DNA from 4 places in the Acidovorax radicis genome. Region 4 is predicted to be linked to each of the others. Evidence: predicted binding sites of a transcription regulator. Region 4 holds the regulator's gene; each other region holds the start of a gene.

Region 1 (2,204 bases), 220 kb from region 4:
CCATCGCAGCGCTGGCGACCCATGTTTTCAATGACGTCATCTGGCCGGATTTCAGTGCGATCCCGTCGCAAGCGGCACCGTTTCTGACGTATCACCCCTTCGCCACCGGCGACTTGTTGACGGTGGAAGGCACTGATATCGAGGTTCTCCCCGCGCGCCACACCGTGCCTGCCGTCGGTTTTGCGGCTCGAGGAAAGTCAGGCTGGTGGGTATTCAGCGGCGACACAGAAGGTAACCCAGCATTTTGGGAACGCGTTAACGCCATGCCCGTGGCCCATCTCGTCATAGAAACCGCCTTCAGCAACCGCGAACGGAATCTGGCCGGTCGCAGCCTACACCTCTCGCCAGAAACCTTGGCCAGAGAATTGGCGCACATCTCGCCAACCAGCCGCTACCCGATTTACATCACCCATACCAAACCGTCAGAAACCGGCCTGATCATGGACGAAATCCGAGAGTTTGATGCTGCACCTCGCAAGGCAAGCGCGACAGCACATGACATCCGCTGGTTGGCAGTGGGCCAAGTGCTGGAGGTGTAAAAGCCTGTTCAAAGCCCGTCGCAGTGACATTCATGAGCGACAAAAATGTAAATTTCAGGCTACAGATGCAAGCAGATTGCTGACAACCTCGGCTCTTTGAAGATCATTCTGTGGCCGCTCCGGCACCCAACAGCCTGATGGGTTACATGCCTCAGATACCCGGCATGCGTTCGGGCTGAGCCCGTCGAAGCCAGGGCTTGCCCCGTGCGTGCAAGGCTTCGACAGGCTCAGCCCGAACGGGCGAGAGGGAGTGAAGGCGTCTGAGGTACGTCTCGCCTAACAGGCCCAGCAGGCCTTTTTTTCGCACTAACGCCCAAGCGCCAGACATTGGCAAAGCAGCTGGCAAACTCTGGCACAGCAATTGCTGGTAGAGGGAGCATTTGCAATTTTTCCTAGGAGTTTTTCATGAAGCGCTCTCTCCAGAAGGGTTTTACCCTGATCGAATTGATGATCGTGGTTGCGATCATCGGTATCCTGGCCGCCGTGGCTCTGCCTGCGTATCAGGACTACACCATCCGTGCCAAGGTGTCCGAAGTTGTTTTGGCTGCATCACAATGCCGAACAAGCATCACTGAAACCGTTCAGACCACTTCTTCGACTGTGCTGCCTGCTGCCAACGAATGGGGTTGTGAAGCCAATACAGCAGGTACAGACAATAGCTCGCCAACAAAATACGTTCTGAGCATCGTTTCAACCGACGATGGCCTGATCACGGTTACAACCCGGGCGGTCAGCGTAGTTCCAGATTTGAAAGATGCTGCTGGTAAGACTATTCAACTGACGCCTTTCATTGGTGGGGCAACTCCAAGAGCGCTTGATAACGCCGATGTAGGCGTTCAAATTTTCAAATGGGTCTGCGGCCCAGGCGCAACCAACCCAATGCCTAGCAAGTACCTGCCAGGTTCTTGCCGCGGTTAATTTATCGCGCTGCTGAAGCAGCAATGTGAATAAAAGCGATGTGGCAATAGCCGCATCGCTTTTTTGTTTTCAGCCATACCTATTATTTCTGTGCATCAACAAGTCAAAAAATGGGCGACTACCTGGTTTGCAAGCCTCTTGTGCATTGCACTTTTGCTACCCAATCATTACTCGCCGTGGCTTAGCTTTCATCAGGAATGGTTGTCTGTGCTTGCCATATGCCCACTCGTGGGGTGGGCACTTTGGCGTCAGTACATAGATACATCACCAAAAATACCGTGGATCACCGTTGCCTCATTGTTTGGCGTCTCTATTGCCCTGCTACAACTGCTCATTGGCGAAATTAAATTTCAGAGCGATGCATTGCTAGCGTCTATCTATTGGCTGCTTCTTGGCGCCACGACATTAGTAGGCTACCATTTCTCATCCGAAGAATGCTCCAACCTCGGAAATAACGGCATGCGTTCTTTTTGGCTCGCATGGATTTTCGCTGGTCTTATATCATTCGCGATTGCCAACCACCAATGGCTTGATCTATCCCTCTTCGGATTGTTCATTGTCGATTTTCCAAAAAATGGCCGCCCATTTGCAAACCTAGCGCAACCCAACCATCTAGCGACATTATTTCTTCTCTCCATAATAGGATCTTTTTTTCTATACGAATCGAGAAGCATAAGTGCCGTGACCGCCACCCTATTGGTCACCATTTTCTGCCAAGGCTTAGCCATGACGCAGTCGCGCAGCGTA
Region 2 (2,204 bases), 2.1 Mb from region 4:
TTAGAGATGGTGAGCGCATTGGACTGCTGTGTGGCCCAGGTCTCGTCCACTACATATTCCGACGTTGCAGTAACACCCTCGCTTGCGAAGCTGGTCCCAGCGGCATCTGGATTGATACGAACGCGCTCCGAAAGATCAGACAACAAAGTGGATGCCGATGACCTCGCCCAAGTATTGATCTTGTATTTGGAGGTTGCAGCCTGGAGGCCTGCAATGCCCAGCATTCCGATAGACAGAACAAGAATCGCCACCATCATTTCGATCAATGTGACGCCTCTGGTTTTCCGAGGGGCGGGCTTGGTTCTATTTTTAATATGATATTTCATGATGAAATCTCATTTGTAACCCGAACAAATTTTATCTGATGGAATAGTTCGCGTACGACCCAAACCATCAAGGCAAATATTAAATGCGTATTTATTAAGTGGATTGTTTACTTCACGATAGATAATATCAAACTCCTCTGCAGCCCCTACACCTGGAGAACCCCTCGCCGAGAATGTCATTTTTTTTATGGGAGAGGTGCTTTGAGCCTGCAGCAAGAAATCACTACCAATGCTTGGCCGGGCAAGCAGCATATCGATGGGGTCTGCAGGTGAGTTTGCACCACTGTCACAACTTGGATTAAGGAAGGCGATCCAGCCTACTTGCCAGTCAGCGCCTGCGGTAGTGCAAGCAGGAGAAGCGTCACCAGCCTTGCTGCTCATGCACATGGTTACGCAGGTGTTGCGGTTGACGGCTTCGTTGCGCGCCTTGAGCACGCTGCCCGTGAACTCGTTGCCGAGGTTGGTCAACTTGCTGCGCACGATGAAATCGCGAATTGAAGGAGCCGCCAAGCTACCCAAGACGGCAGCCAGCGCAAGAGTTACCAACAATTCAATCAACGTGAAACCGCGCGACTCCAAGGGTGGACGGTGGTAAGCGAACTTTGTCATGCGTGAATTATGGTGACAGCACGTGTCGGGTTGCTTCCACTGACACAGCCAACCATACCGCTGATCCCCTTTTTATTGTTGCTGACGGTAGACGACGACTTGGACGACTTTGCTGGAGGGCCGCAAAGTCGCTGCCCGAGCATGTATGCAAATCACCCAAGGCCCCGCCCCATGCTCAGCTCCACTTAAGCGCGGACTTACGCACCAATTTTTGGCGCGATTTTTGCTTGAATTCGGTGCGAATTCGTTGGAACACACCAACACGCACCACATTGGATCAATCAACCCATCGCACGAGGATGTTATGCAAGCACACCAACAGGGCGCAGATGCCCTGTTCATTTTGCTGGGGGCCATCATGGTGTTGGCCATGCACGCGGGCTTTGCCTTTCTGGAGTTGGGCACGGTTCGCAAAAAAAATCAGGTCAATGCGCTGGTGAAGATCCTGGTGGATTTCTCCGTGTCTACCGTGGCGTATTTCGTAGTGGGCTACGGGGTGGCCTATGGCACACACTTCTTTGTGGGGGCCGAGACGCTGGCGCAGCAAAGTGGTTACGACCTCGTCAAATTCTTCTTCCTGCTCACGTTTGCGGCGGCTATTCCGGCCATTGTGTCGGGGGGCATTGCCGAACGCGCCAAGTTCTGGCCGCAGCTGATGGCGACGGCAGTGATCGTGGGTTTTGTGTATCCGTTTTTCGAGGGCATCGCCTGGAATCACCATTTTGGGGTGCAGGGCTGGATCAAGTCGATCACCGGGGATGAGTTTCACGACTTTGCCGGCTCCGTTGTGGTGCATGCCATGGGGGGCTGGATTGCCTTGCCGGCTGTTATCTTGCTGGGCTCCCGGGCCAATCGGTATCGTAAGGATGGCGCCATCTCTGCGCATCCCCCTTCCAACATTCCGTTTCTGGCGCTGGGGGCGTGGATTTTGATTGTGGGCTGGTTTGGCTTCAATGTGATGAGCGCGCAGACGCTGGACAAGCTCTCCGGCCTGGTGGCCGTCAATTCCCTCATGGCCATGGTGGGCGGCACGCTGGCTGCACTGGTGCTGGGCAAAAACGACCCGGGCTTTGTGCATAACGGCCCGTTGGCCGGGCTGGTGGCGGTGTGCGCTGGCTCCGACCTGATGCACCCCCTGGGCGCCTTGGTCGTGGGGGCGGTGGCAGGCGCGATTTTTGTGCGCATGTTCACGCTCACGCAAAACAAATGGAAGATCGATGATGTTCTGGGTGTCTGGCCGCTGCACGGCCTGTGTGGCACCTGGGGCGG
Region 3 (2,204 bases), 1.0 Mb from region 4:
GGATCTCGGCGTGTGGCACGGTCGTGGCGGCCACCTTCAGCACGTCGGCAGCATGGGCGCTGACGGCCAGGGCGGCAAGGGCAATTGCGGACAGGGTCTTTTTCAACATGACAGGCTCTTTCAATGAATGAAGGCACGGCAGGGTCAAAAAATACGGGATAACCCTGACGCTTGGCGGCAAGTTTAACGGCGAAATCCCCTTCAAAACAGCTTCCTTAGCCATTTTTTGATATAAAAACAAGGTTTTATATGCGAATTATGCGCAATCATTGCACCAGGCGAGGCCACCGAATGGTGCATTGCACAACAACAGTGCAGAACAGGCTGGGGCCCACGGGCTACTTTGAGAACCCCATCGCCTGATGGACTGCTGGCCCCAGGCCTGCCCCCACATCCGTTCGGGCTGAGTTCGGGCTGAGCTTGTCGGCGCCTTGCGCGACTTTGGGGAGCCCTTCGACGGGCCTGCCCTGCGCTTGCCCAAGAACCCAGGGCGAATGGGGTTTGCCTGAGATAGCTGGTCAATCAAGCCAAATCGGCCTCCAGCGCCCAACCTATAAGCGCTAACAGCTATACGAAATATAGCAATAATCCACCGATAACAACCAAACCCAAGACAACCCGTGTCTGGCACGGCGCTTGCATTACCCCTTGCGGGACCAATGACGGTTCCACTGATCACGGCACGGACCCAATGACGGGTTGGTGCTGCGGCGAGCCCCCGGGGTATCGCCATGGACAAAGGCGTCCCTCTTCGCGTTTGGCGTTGCATGTGAGTGTGCAACCCAGCCGGAGAGGACGCCTTTTTTGTTTTTAACGCACCAAGGAAACGCCCCATGACCGATCTGTTGAAAACCAGCCTCAACCGCCGCACCGTGCTGCAGGCCGCCACCATGGGCGCGGTGGGGGTGAGCCCCGCGCTGCGCGCCCTGGTTCATGCGCAGGGGTCCGACGCGCCCGAGAAAAAGGAAGTGCGGATCGGCTTCATCCCGCTGACCGACTGCGCCAGCGTGGTCATGGCCTCGGTGCTGGGCTTCGACAAGAAGTACGGCGTCACCATCATCCCCACCAAAGAGGCCAGCTGGGCCGGTGTGCGCGACAAGCTGGTGAACGGTGAACTCGACTTTGCCCATGTGCTGTATGGCCTGGTCTATGGCGTGCACCTGGGCACGGCGGGCCCCAAGAAAGACATGGCCGTGCTGATGAGCATCAACAACAACGGCCAGGCCATCTCCCTGTCCAAGGCCCTGGCCGACAAGGGCGCGGTGGACGGCCCCTCGCTGGCCAAGCTCATGGCCAAGGAAAAGCGCGAATACACCTTTGCAGGCACCTTCCCCACCGGCACCCACGCGATGTGGATGCACTACTGGCTGGCAGCGGCCGGCATCAACCCCATCTCGGGCGCCAAGCTCATCACCGTGCCGCCACCACAGATGGTGGCCAACATGCGCGTGGGCAACATGGACGGCTTCTGTGTCGGCGAGCCCTGGAACCACCGCGCCATCATGGACGGCATTGGCATCACGGCCAACACCACACAAGACATCTGGAAAGACCACCCCGAAAAGGTGCTGGGCACCACGGCCGATTTCGTCAAGAAGAACCCCAACACCACCCGCGCCGTGATGATGGCCGTGCTCGAAGCCAGCCAGTGGATCGACGCCAGCCTGTCCAACAAGATGAAGATGGCCGAAACCGTGGCCCAGAAGGCCTACATCAACACCAGCGTGGACGTGATCAACCAGCGCATTCTGGGCCGCTACCAAAACGGCCTGGGCAAAACGTGGGACGACCCCAACCACATGAAGTTCTTCAACGACGGCGCGGTCAACTTCCCCTATCTGTCAGACGGCATGTGGTTCCTCACCCAGCACAAGCGCTGGGGCCTGCTCAAGAGCCACCCCGACTACCTGGCGGTGGCCAAGCAAATCAACCAGATCGACCTGTACAAATCGGTGGCCAGCGCCATGAAGATCAATGTGCCCAAGGACGTGATGCGCACCAGCAAGCTCATCGACGGCGTGGTGTGGGACGGCAAAGACCCCGCCAAGTACGCCGACGGCTTCAAGATCAAGGCGTGAGGCCCTGCCCCGCCCGCTCCCACCGCGCCCCTGCCCCACTTTCTTGACGCCCCGCACAGGAGAACCCCATGGTCAGTGCCGTTTTTCACGCCCCCCTGGATGCAGCGCCCGCGCCTGCACAAAACG
Region 4 (2,204 bases):
CTCGTTAGGTGCGGCACTGGCGCCACTTGGCCGAGTGCTGCGCACTTGTAACGTGCGCCGCGCCTTCATGCGCGCCGCCCTGAAAGAAATCGGCTACAGCGCCTTGCGCAGATTGGCTGGCGCAATTTTGAGCGCCTCGCGGTATTTGGCCACGGTGCGGCGCGCGCATTCAATGCCCTGCTCCTTGAGCATTTCGGCGATCTGGCTGTCGGACAATGGTTTGGTGGGGCTCTCGGCCGCCACGAACTGCTTGATGAGCGCGCGCACGGCGGTGCTCGATGCATTGCCACCGGTCTCGGTGCCCAGGCCCGATCCGAAGAAATATTTCAGCTCGTAGGTGCCAATCGGCGTGGCCATGTATTTGGCGGTGGTGACGCGGCTGATGGTGGATTCGTGCAGGCCCAACTCATCGGCAATGTCGCGCAGCACCAGGGGGCGCATGGCCAGCTCACCGTGGGTGAAAAAGTTCTTTTGCCGCTCGACGATCGCGCGCGACACACGCAAGATGGTGTCAAAGCGCTGCTGGATGTTCTTGATGAACCAGCGCGCCTCCTGCAGCCGCTGCTGCATGCCCTGATGGCCCTCGCCGCCCTTGTGGCCGCGCAGGGCGCCAGCGTAGATGTCGTGCACGCGCAGGCGCGGCATTACGTCGGGGTTGAGGCTGACGATGAAGTTGTGCTGACCATCGCGCCCATTGGCACGCCCGGCTTTGCGCACAATGACGTCGGGCACGATGATGTTGCGCTCCACATCCACGAACCTGCGCCCGGGGCGGGGCTCCAGCCGCGCGATCAGGGCCATGGCGGCGCGTGTGCGCTCCTCGCCATCGCCACACAGCTGGGTGAGGCGGCGGATGTCGCGGCGGGCCAGCATCTCCAGCGGCTGCTGGCAGATGCGCAGCGCGGTCTGCACGGTGTCGGGGTCGGCATCACCGTCGCCGTCTTCTCCGCGGGCCAATGCGTTGAGCTGCAGCGTGAGGCATTCGGCGAGGTTGCGAGCGCCCACCCCCGTGGGTTCGAGGCTTTGCAGCAGGCGCTGGGCCACGGTAAATCGGTGCACCAGCTCTTCGATCTGTGCCAGATCATCGGGACCGGCCAGGCTGATGGCGAGCTCTTCGAGTGAATCTTCAAGATAGCCGTCGTCGGTGAGCGACTCGATGAGAAACCTCAGCGCGGCGCGGTCGATCTCGGACAGGCGCAGCGCCAGCGCCTGGCGATGCAAGAAGGCCGTCAGCGACTCGTGTGAGCGGGCCAGCTCGGTGGCGTCGGCCTCGTCGCCTTCGGAGTCGTTGCGATTGCGGGCGGGCGCATCGCCGCCCCATTCGGCGTCGTTGGGAGCCATTTCCACGGTGCCGTCGCCGTTCCAGTCGGGTTCTTCAGCGCCGCCGCCTGAAGATTCAGCATCATTTTGGCCCTCAGCGCTTGTGGTGATTGCGCTAGCAGCTCCTAAATAAAGAGCATCATCGGCGCTGTAGTCGTCGGCCTGCGCAGGCGTGTCGGCCGCGTCCAGGCCAAACTCTTCGCGCGGTGCCTCTTCGTCCGTGCGGTCCAGAAAGGGGTTTTCGTCGAGCATCTGCTCGACCTCTTGCGACAGTTCAAGCGTGGACAACTGCAGCAGCCGAATGGACTGCTGGAGCTGGGGTGTCAGTGCAAGGTGCTGCGAAACGCGCAGCGAGAGACCAGGCTTCATTGCGTGAGGACCATGCTCACATGCGGAAATGTTCGCCGAGGTAAACGCGCCGCACCTCGGGGTTGTCCACGATCTCTGACGGTGTGCCCTGGGCCAGCACGCTGCCATCACTGATGATGAAGGCGTGGTCGCAAATGCCCAGCGTCTCGCGCACGTTGTGGTCAGTGATGAGCACCCCGATGCCGCGCGCCTTGAGAAAGCCGATGATGCGCTGGATCTCGATCACGGCAATGGGGTCGATACCGGCGAAGGGTTCGTCCAGCAGGATAAAACGCGGCTGCGTGGCCAGGGCGCGCGCAATCTCGACACGCCGGCGTTCGCCACCGGACAAGGCCAGCGCGGAGGAGTCGCGCAGGTGCTCCACGCGCAGTTCCTGCAGCAATGCGGTGAGGCGCTCTTCGATCACCGCACGCGCCAGAGGCTTGCCGTTGTCGTCATGCTGCAACTCCAGCACGGCGCGCACGTTCTCTTGCACCGACAGCTTTCTGAAGATGGACGCCTCTTGGGGCAGATAC

What was found. Region 4 encodes sigma-54, which starts transcription at its own class of promoters, with help from an activator protein. Its sites were predicted from a motif close to TGGCANGNAANCTGCTTT; they were not measured.
Region 1: the regulator sigma-54 is predicted to act here: its motif matches at 890-907, upstream of KI609_RS22010 (pilin).
Region 2: the regulator sigma-54 is predicted to act here: its motif matches at 1,148-1,165, upstream of KI609_RS07600 (ammonium transporter).
Region 3: the regulator sigma-54 is predicted to act here: its motif matches at 626-643, upstream of KI609_RS16310 (CmpA/NrtA family ABC transporter substrate-binding protein).

What each region holds. Positions count from the first base shown of each region.
Region 1 is NZ_CP075184.1:4,794,848-4,797,051, forward strand. Features, by position in the region: gene KI609_RS22005 (MBL fold metallo-hydrolase) at 1-539, shown strand, start outside; gene KI609_RS22010 (pilin) at 945-1,457, shown strand; gene KI609_RS22015 (O-antigen ligase family protein) at 1,521-2,204, shown strand, end outside.
Region 2 is NZ_CP075184.1:1,662,699-1,664,902, reverse strand. Features, by position in the region: gene pilV (type IV pilus modification protein PilV) at 1-326, opposite strand, end outside; gene KI609_RS07605 (GspH/FimT family pseudopilin) at 336-935, opposite strand; gene KI609_RS07600 (ammonium transporter) at 1,240-2,204, shown strand, end outside.
Region 3 is NZ_CP075184.1:3,564,620-3,566,823, forward strand. Features, by position in the region: gene KI609_RS16305 (MetQ/NlpA family ABC transporter substrate-binding protein) at 1-109, opposite strand, end outside; gene KI609_RS16310 (CmpA/NrtA family ABC transporter substrate-binding protein) at 834-2,078, shown strand; gene ntrB (nitrate ABC transporter permease) at 2,147-2,204, shown strand, end outside.
Region 4 is NZ_CP075184.1:4,577,745-4,579,948, forward strand. Features, by position in the region: gene KI609_RS20995 (RNA polymerase factor sigma-54) at 94-1,689, opposite strand; gene lptB (LPS export ABC transporter ATP-binding protein) at 1,706-2,204, opposite strand, start outside.